Regions from separate parts of the Mesorhizobium sp. P3_A10 genome, predicted to be linked through region 1. Evidence: predicted binding sites of a transcription regulator. Region 1 holds the regulator's gene; the other holds the start of a gene.
What was found. The regulator HrcA, encoded in region 1, represses chaperone genes, less so after heat shock. The targets are predictions, from matches to a motif close to GTTAGCACTCNCNNNNNGNGAGTGCTAAC.

Region 1 (4,182 bases):
GCACTGGCCGCAAAGCAGAGATGGCCGTCGCCAACCGTGCCGTGCGGCGGCACCTTCAGCCGCGCATCGGGTGCCGGCGGGATTTTGGTCGCCTCGGCGTTGAAGATTAGCAGCACGCCCGGCCCGCAGCGGAAGAAGATGTGCCTGCCGTCGACCTTGCCGAGCAGGTCGAGGCCGAGGATGTCGGTGTAGAAGGCTTCCGCGGCAGCCAGATCGGTGACGTAGACGGCCGATTCGAGGATGGCGGAAGGTTTCATGGAAAACCTATGCGACCGCCATCTGCTGCAGGCTGACCAGCCGCTGAATGCCTTTCTTGGCCAGGCCCATCAGTGCCGCAAACTGGTCCTCGGAGAAAGGCTCGCCCTCGGCGGTGCCCTGGATCTCGACGATGCCGCCCTTGCCGGTCATGACGAAATTGGCGTCGGTGCCGGCCGAGGAATCCTCGACATAGTCGAGGTCGATGACCGGCTGGCCGTCATGGATACCGCAGGAAATCGCCGCGACATGGTCTTTCAGCACCTTGGCGACGCTGGCCATCTGCCGTGCTTCCATCCAGCGCAGGCAATCATAGAGCGCCACCCAGCCGCCGGTGATCGAGGCGGTGCGGGTGCCGCCATCGGCCTGGATGACATCGCAATCGACGGTGATCTGCTGCTCGCCCAGCGCCTGCAGGTCGACCACGGCGCGCAGCGAACGGCCGATCAGCCGCTGGATTTCCAGTGTGCGGCCGCCTTGCTTGCCGGCGGAGGCTTCACGGCGCATGCGCTCGCCGGTCGAGCGCGGCAGCATGCCATACTCCGCCGTCACCCAGCCCTTGCCGGAATTGCGCATCCAGCCCGGCACCTTCTCCTCAAGGCTGGCCGTGCACAGCACATGCGTGTCGCCGAACTTCACCAGGCACGAGCCTTCGGCGTGCTTGGAGACGCCGCGCTCGAAGGAGATGGCGCGCATTTCGTCGAATTGGCGTTTGGAAGGGCGCATTCAGGCTGTTTTCCTATGTTTTTCGGAATCGTGGCCGGCTTGTAGCCGCATGGGGCCCATGGCGCAAAGGAAAATGGCCGGACGACCTGACCACAGACGCTGGGTGATCTGACACAGACACCGGGTGATCTGACACAGACACCGGGTTGCGCGGGCGCCGGTGAAGTCTATATCCTTTAGCCGGAGGTTTTTGGCTCGAATGACCAAGGCAGTCGCCGAACCCAGTTTGCTGTCACCCGCGCTGCAGTCGCTCGACATGCGCTCGCGCGATATTTTTCGGCGCATCGTCGATTCCTATCTGAAGGACGGCGAGCCTGTGGGTTCGCGCAGCCTGTCGCGTATCCTGCCGTCGTCGCTGTCGCCGGCCACCATCCGCAATGTGATGAGCGACCTCGAGCATCTCGGCCTGATCTACGCCCCGCACATTTCCGCCGGCCGTTTGCCGACCCAGGCCGGGCTGCGGTTTTTCGTCGATGCTTTCATGGAACTCGGCGATCTCTCTGACGAGGAGCGCCGCATCATCGAGGCGCAGGTGCGCGCCTCCGGCTCGGGCGCGACGCTGGAACACATGCTGACCGAGGCCAGCCAGATGCTGTCCGGCATGTCGCGCGGCGCCGGCCTGGTGCTGACCGCCAAGAACGAAGTGGCGCTCAAGCACATCGAATTCATCCAGCTGGAGCCGACCAAGGCGCTGGCGGTGCTGGTGTCGCAGAACGGCGACGTCGAGAACCGTGTCATCGACCTGCCCGCCGGCGTCACCGTCTCGCAATTGCATGAAGCCTCCAACTTCCTCAACGCCCATATCCGCGGCCGTACGCTGGCCGAGGCGCGGGTCGAGATCGCCCGCATCAAGGAAGAGACCAAGGCAGCACTCGACACGCTGTCGCAGGATCTGGTGGAAAAAGGCCTGGCGGTGTGGGCCGGCGCCGACAGCGGCCTGCCGGCGCGTCTCATCGTGCGCGGCCGCGCCAATCTGCTGGAAAATGTCACCGCCCACGCCGATATCGAGCTGCTCAGGCACTTGTTCGAGGACATGGAGACGCAGGATGGGCTGATCCAGCTGCTCGACCTCGCCGAGGAGGGCTCCGGCGTACGTATCTTCATAGGTTCGGAAAACAAGCTGTTTTCGCTGTCGGGCTCGTCGCTGGTCGTCGCGCCCTATCGCGACAAGGACGCCCGCGTCATCGGCGCGCTCGGCGTCATCGGTCCGACCCGGCTGAACTACGCCCGCATCGTGCCGATGGTCGACTATACGGCGCAGCTTATTTCCCGCATGCTGCGCTAGGTGTGTTGGTATTCAGGTGATGCCGGCCTGCGAAAGGCGGTCTTCTGCGCTTCCGGTGCTCACGTACCCAAAAGTACGCTCCACTCCGGTTCTCGAAGACCACCATTCTCGGCTCGGCCTGACCTGAATCTCAACACACCTCGTGCCAAATCGAAGAACAGGCTGCGCAAGGAGAAAAAGAATGGCTTTCGAAGAGATCAAGGCGCAGATCAGCCTGTTGCTCGAAGAGATGGTCAACCAGCCGGAGGATCAGCATGAGGTGCAGGAACAGCTGCGCGAGAAGCTGAGGGAAATGCGCGCCATGGGCCTGCCGCTGCCGGCCGACCTGGTCGAGTTGGAAAAGCGCCTCGATGACGATTTCTACGCCGCCGGGACCTGAGCTGCCGATACCGCGCACCAAACGTTGAGGCGGAACGATTGTCGGGCCGGCTCGTTCAACCGTTTCGACGCCACCTTGAGGTCAGTATGATCCGATTTGCCGGTCTGACGGCCATTTCCGCTGCCTTGTTTTTCGCCATGGCGGCATTTGCCCAGGCCGATCAGCCGCTGCTGAAAGGCGCAGCCGCCTTTGGCGACTGGAGGGACGACAGGCCGGGCGTACGGCGCTTGATCCGGCCTGAGGATCTGCAGGCGCCCTTCTTTACCGAATCCGCTTCCAACGGCGCCGGGCTGGCGGACCGGCCGGAAGGCGCCAAGCCGATCATGGCGCCGGGCTTTTCGGCCGAGATGATCGCCTCGGGCATCGCCAGCCCGCGCGTCGTGCGCGTCGCGCCCAATGGCGACCTGTTCGTCGCCGACAGCAGGGCCAACCAGATCCGCGTCTATCGTCTGACGCAGGGCAGCGCCAAGCCTGCCGAGGAAGCGATCTTCGCCAAAGGCCTGACCCAGCCCTACGGCATCGCCTTCTATCCCCAGGGTGACAGTCCGCAATGGGTCTATGTCGCCAACAGCAACAGTGTCGTTCGCTTTGCCTATCGCGACGGCGACCTCGAGGCTTCCGGCCAGCCGGAAACCGTCGTCGCCAACATTCCTTCGACCCACCACTGGACCCGCGACATCGCCTTCTCGCCTGACGGCAAGACGCTCTATCTCTCGGTCGGCTCCGGTTCGAATGTCGCCGAGGGCATGGGCAAGCGGCCGAAGGGCGGCCTGGACGCCTGGGCGAAGTCGATGCCGCTTGGCGCTGCCTGGGGTGCCGAGGACGGCCGCGCCGATGTGCTGGCCTTCTCGCCTGACGGCAAGAATGGCCGCATCGTCGCCACCGGCCTGCGCAACTGTTCGGGCATGACCGTGCAGCCGGCCAATGGCGCGCTGTGGTGCGTCGTCAACGAGCGCGACGCGCTCGGCGACAACGTGCCGTTCGAATATGCAACGACGGTGAAGGACGGCGCCTTCTACGGTTGGCCCTGGTACTACATCGGCAACAATGAGGATCCGCGCCACAAGGGCGAGCGCCCCGATCTCGCCGGCAAGGCAACCATCCCCAACGTGCTGATCCAGGCGCACTCGGCGCCGCTCAACATCGCCTTCTATACCGGCGGGAATTTCCCGGCCGACTATCAGGGCGACGCCTTCGTCGCCTTGCACGGCTCGTGGAACCGCGGCATCCGCACCGGCTACAAGGTGGTCAGGTTGCGGTTCAAGGACGGCAAGCCAACGGGCGAATATGAGGACTTCATCGCCGGCTTCGTCATCTCGGACGACGAGGTCTGGGGCCGTCCGGTCGGCGTGGCGGTGGCCAAGGATGGCGCGCTGATCGTCACTGAAGACGGCAACGGCACCATCTGGCGCATCACCTATGGTGGGTCCTGACCTACTGGTGCAATCGAATCCTGCCCTGAGGGAATTCACCCGCATCCGGCTTTGCGCTAAAGCTGGAGCATGACCCTTACCGGCTTCCTCGCCTACAGTGCCGC
Region 2 (4,182 bases), on a different contig from region 1:
TGCAGGCCGACCGTCAGAGATCAGGCCGCCGCGCTTTCAATGCGCTTGGAGGCCGCCTTCTTGTCTGTCTCGGCATTAATCGCGATGCGGCGCGGCTTCATCTCCTCGGGAATTTCCTTCTTGAGGTCGATGATCAGCAGACCGTTTTCGAGCTTTGCCCCGACAATGGTCACATGGTCAGCCAGTTCGAACCGGCGCGCGAACGACCTCAGGGCCAAGCCATGATGGAGGTACATAACCTCGTCGTTCTCTGTCTTGGCGCCCTCGATCACGAGCATATTTGGCTCCTGTGTGATCGTAAGCTCGTCCTCACCGAAACCGGCGACCGCAAGGACAATGCGGTAGGTGTCTTCGCCGAGCTTGGCTATGTCATAGGGCGGCCAGTTGTCCGCGTTCTGTGGGGGGCTGGCGTTTTCGAGCAGGTTGAAGATGCGGTCAAAGCCGATGCTCGACCGATAGAAGGGGGAAAAGTCCAGGTTCGTTCTCATAACTACATCCTCCTTGGAGCAACATAGGCACGAGGGAACGCCAAGAAGCCTGGCGCTCCCTGACAGATCGGCCCCTTGCGCGGCGACCGACGAAGATGAGTTGGGGATCGATTTCTGCTGAGTCAAGAGCGACCGCTAAAGCAGTTTCGCGATCGCCTTCGAATGGCTGAGAAGCGCTCCAATGAATGTCCATCTACTCGCGGGTACTTCGAACGGCAGGGAAAGGATAACCATGACACTCCAAGGCGTTGTCTCGGTCCTCGGGCCTATAAACGACGTAACAATTGCGGGGACCTAATCGACCTAGTCGAGCCCGACGACGAAAGCCGACTTGGGGGATCCGGCCAAAAGGGGCCCGGGCGCCGGCTATTAATGGTGAGGATGCCGTCAACGGCTTCCATTCAGGCAGACGCGCTCATTCGTGCGCTCCGCTTGGTAAGTTGTGTGTGCCGAAGAAGCCATCCGAAATGTTTGACCTTCCTGCGCCCGTTGCCCCGGTGACGCGCCGCTCTGATGCTGCGGCGGTAGATTACCGCCGCAGTGAATTTAGCCGTCACTTTCCATAAGAAGGTCTGCTGTGCTGATCTTCGGCCCTGTCATCCACTGTGGCGCTACGGGCACGTCCTCAATGACACCGACCCTGCGTGCCCAAGTTGTAAAGGCCTTGTTCGCCGCCTCGACAGACTTCCGACCATCGTAAGCGGAGTAGCATGCATCGGACGCCGCCGCGTGGAGGAGACCGCGCCTTTCAACCGGCCATTCTTCCAGAAACTCTATCGCATCCATGACACAGCCGATCTTTTGGACACCGCTGCCGTCGTCTCTCACGAAAACCGGCTGTTTGAACGTCGCGCTTTCCATAGTGACCTCCCTTCAAACCATTGGGCAACTGAAGCCTCCCTCACCGTGCGCGGCCTCCTGCAAACGATGCCGACGAGCTTGGCCAACGCCACGGCAAACCATGGCGGAAACGGGATTCTCAAAGAGGATCGTTTCCATGCGATCCTTCCGTCCTGCTCAACTCGACATCCGGCAGCCGCGCTGGACACATAAGAACATTGGAAACGCCTCTTTTCAGTTCAAGGGGAGCGGATCTTGGGCCGGCTATTGAATTGTGAAGATGCCGTCTACCGCATGCCATTCGGCGGGCCGGATCAAGCGGTGGTGGGCGACGCGCACGGAATGCAGCGCGCCTTCGAGTTCGCGCTCCCAGTAATCCAGAAAGCCTTTGAGGGTCGGGAATTCCGGTGCGAGATCGTATTCCTGCCAAACGTAGAGCTGCAAAAGGCTTGGATGATCGGGAAGATGGTAGTGGATCTCCGCAGTTGTGAGACCATAGCCCTCCATCTGCAGCCGGAATTCCCTGCTGCCCATGCATCTCTCCTATCGCGCGCGTTCAGGCATCAAGTCTTTGCGGGCGTTCTCGGTCCCGCCGTTCCTCAAGGTCATTGCCTACCTCAGCGCGACTATCGTCCAGTCGGCGAAGTGCATCCATGACGGCGTCAAATGTCACCGGACTCGCAGCACCTGGTGGGCTTCGCAGCGCAGGCATGGACTCGACGGCGCAAGCATCCGATGCCCATGAGGCAAGAATGGCGCGCTTTTCCTGAATGTCGAGCGTGCGGTCCCCCGCCACCTCATCGGGGTGATTAAAGTGCCGCGCCGGGAACAGCAGGCGGTCAAGCGAAGGATCAGAGGGTTCAGGGGCGATCGAGGGGATGTTTTTTGACGAGGTCCGTTCCATCGACAGTCTCCGTTTCCTAACAATCTCCTTGGCATCGTTGTGTTGTAGGACCCCTTGTCGGGACTCCAACGACAAAAAATTCGTGGAGTGCAGAGCGAATTTCAAGACCTGAGAATCGCTTGCCCTAGCGAAAATAGCTCCATGCATTCATGCCCCTAGCACTCCGAACTGCCGAGTGCCAAAATTTTTGAAGCGACCCCTTGAAACTAGAAAATTCCAAACTAGCTCGATATTCGCGCGATGCCTGAAAAGGGGTCGCAGCGCCCCGCACTGGCCGATATTGCCGGTCCGGTGTGGAGGAACCTCAAAGATCTGTTTATCCCGAAGGAGAACGATATGACGTTCCGTCCATTGCATGACCGTGTCCTGGTCCGCCGCATCGAAGCCGAGGAAAAGACCGCCGGCGGCATCATCATCCCCGACACCGCCAAGGAGAAGCCGCAGGAGGGCGAGGTGGTTGCCGTAGGCCCAGGCGCCCGTGACGAGAGCGGCAAGCTCACGCCGCTCGACCTCAAAATCGGCGACCGCATCCTGTTCGGCAAATGGTCTGGCACTGAGATCAAGCTCAACGGCGAGGACCTGCTGATAATGAAGGAAAGCGACGTGATGGGAGTGATCGAGCAGACCGCCCAAGTGAAGAAGGCCGCGTGATGGCTTCTTCGAAATCCAACCAGTCAACGAATGCTGCCTAGATAAAGGAGTGATCCAATGGCTGCCAAGGAAGTGAAATTTAATACCGAAGCACGCGAGAAGATGCTGCGCGGCGTCGACATCCTCGCCAATGCGGTGAAGGTGACGCTCGGCCCCAAGGGCCGCAACGTCGTGATCGACAAATCATTCGGCGCGCCGCGCATCACCAAGGATGGCGTGACCGTCGCCAAGGAGATCGAGCTCGAGGACAAGTTCGAGAACATGGGCGCCCAGATGGTGCGCGAGGTCGCCTCGAAGACCAGCGACCTTGCCGGCGACGGCACCACGACTGCGACCGTACTTGCCCAGGCGATCGTTCGCGAAGGCGCGAAGGCGGTTGCATCGGGCATGAACCCGATGGACTTGAAGCGCGGCATCGACAAGGCGGTCGAGGCGATCGTCGGCGAGCTGAAGATCAACGCCCGCAAGGTGACCAGGAATGACGAGATCGCCCAGGTCGGCACCATTTCGGCCAATGGGGACGCCGAGATCGGTCGCTTCCTCGCCGAGGCGATGGAAAAGGTCGGCAACGAAGGCGTCATCACCGTCGAGGAAGCGAAAACCGCCGAGACCGAACTCGAAGTCGTCGAAGGCATGCAGTTCGACCGCGGCTATCTCAGCCCGTATTTCATCACCAATCAGGACAAGATGCGCGTCGAGCTGGAAGAGCCTTATGTTCTGATTCACGAGAAGAAACTGTCCAATCTGCAGGCGCTGCTTCCGGTGCTGGAAGCTGTCGTGCAGTCGTCCAAACCGCTGCTGATCATCGCCGAGGATGTCGAGGGCGAAGCGTTGGCGACGCTGGTCGTCAACAAGCTGCGCGGGGGCCTCAAAGTCGCCGCCGTCAAGGCGCCGGGCTTCGGCGACCGCCGCAAGGCTATGCTGGAGGATATTGCAATCCTCACCGGGGGCACCGCGATCTCGGAAGATCTCGGCATCAGGCTAGAGAATGTCACTCTCAACATGCTGGGCCGCGCCAAGAAGGTTGTGATCGAGAAGGAGAGCACCACCATCGTGGACGGCGCCGGCTCAAAGAGCGAGATCCAGGGGCGCGTCAGTCAGATCAGGGCGCAAATCGACGAGACAACCTCCGATTACGATCGCGAGAAGCTGCAGGAGAGGCTGGCCAAGCTGGCCGGCGGCGTCGCCGTCATCCGGGTCGGCGGCTCGACGGAGGTCGAGGTCAAGGAACGCAAGGACCGTGTCGACGATGCCATGCATGCGACGCGCGCTGCGGTAGAGGAAGGTGTGTTGCCGGGT

Region 2: a site for HrcA is predicted at 2,387-2,415, ahead of AC1DXU_RS15470 (co-chaperone GroES). Genes of this name have one in related genera too.

Annotation. Positions count from the first base shown of each region.
Region 1 is NZ_JBFUFZ010000004.1:14,534-18,715, forward strand. Features, by position in the region: gene AC1DXU_RS16800 (VOC family protein) at 1-257, opposite strand, end outside; gene rph (ribonuclease PH) at 265-981, opposite strand; gene hrcA (heat-inducible transcriptional repressor HrcA) at 1,181-2,266, shown strand; gene AC1DXU_RS16815 (hypothetical protein) at 2,448-2,645, shown strand; gene AC1DXU_RS16820 (PQQ-dependent sugar dehydrogenase) at 2,732-4,078, shown strand; gene AC1DXU_RS16825 (LysE family translocator) at 4,148-4,182, shown strand, end outside.
Region 2 is NZ_JBFUFZ010000003.1:512,738-516,919, forward strand. Features, by position in the region: gene AC1DXU_RS15450 (Hsp20 family protein) at 21-488, opposite strand; gene AC1DXU_RS15455 (DUF982 domain-containing protein) at 1,035-1,349, opposite strand; gene AC1DXU_RS15460 (usg protein) at 1,593-1,862, opposite strand; gene AC1DXU_RS15465 (hypothetical protein) at 1,885-2,232, opposite strand; gene AC1DXU_RS15470 (co-chaperone GroES) at 2,569-2,883, shown strand; gene groL (chaperonin GroEL) at 2,941-4,182, shown strand, end outside.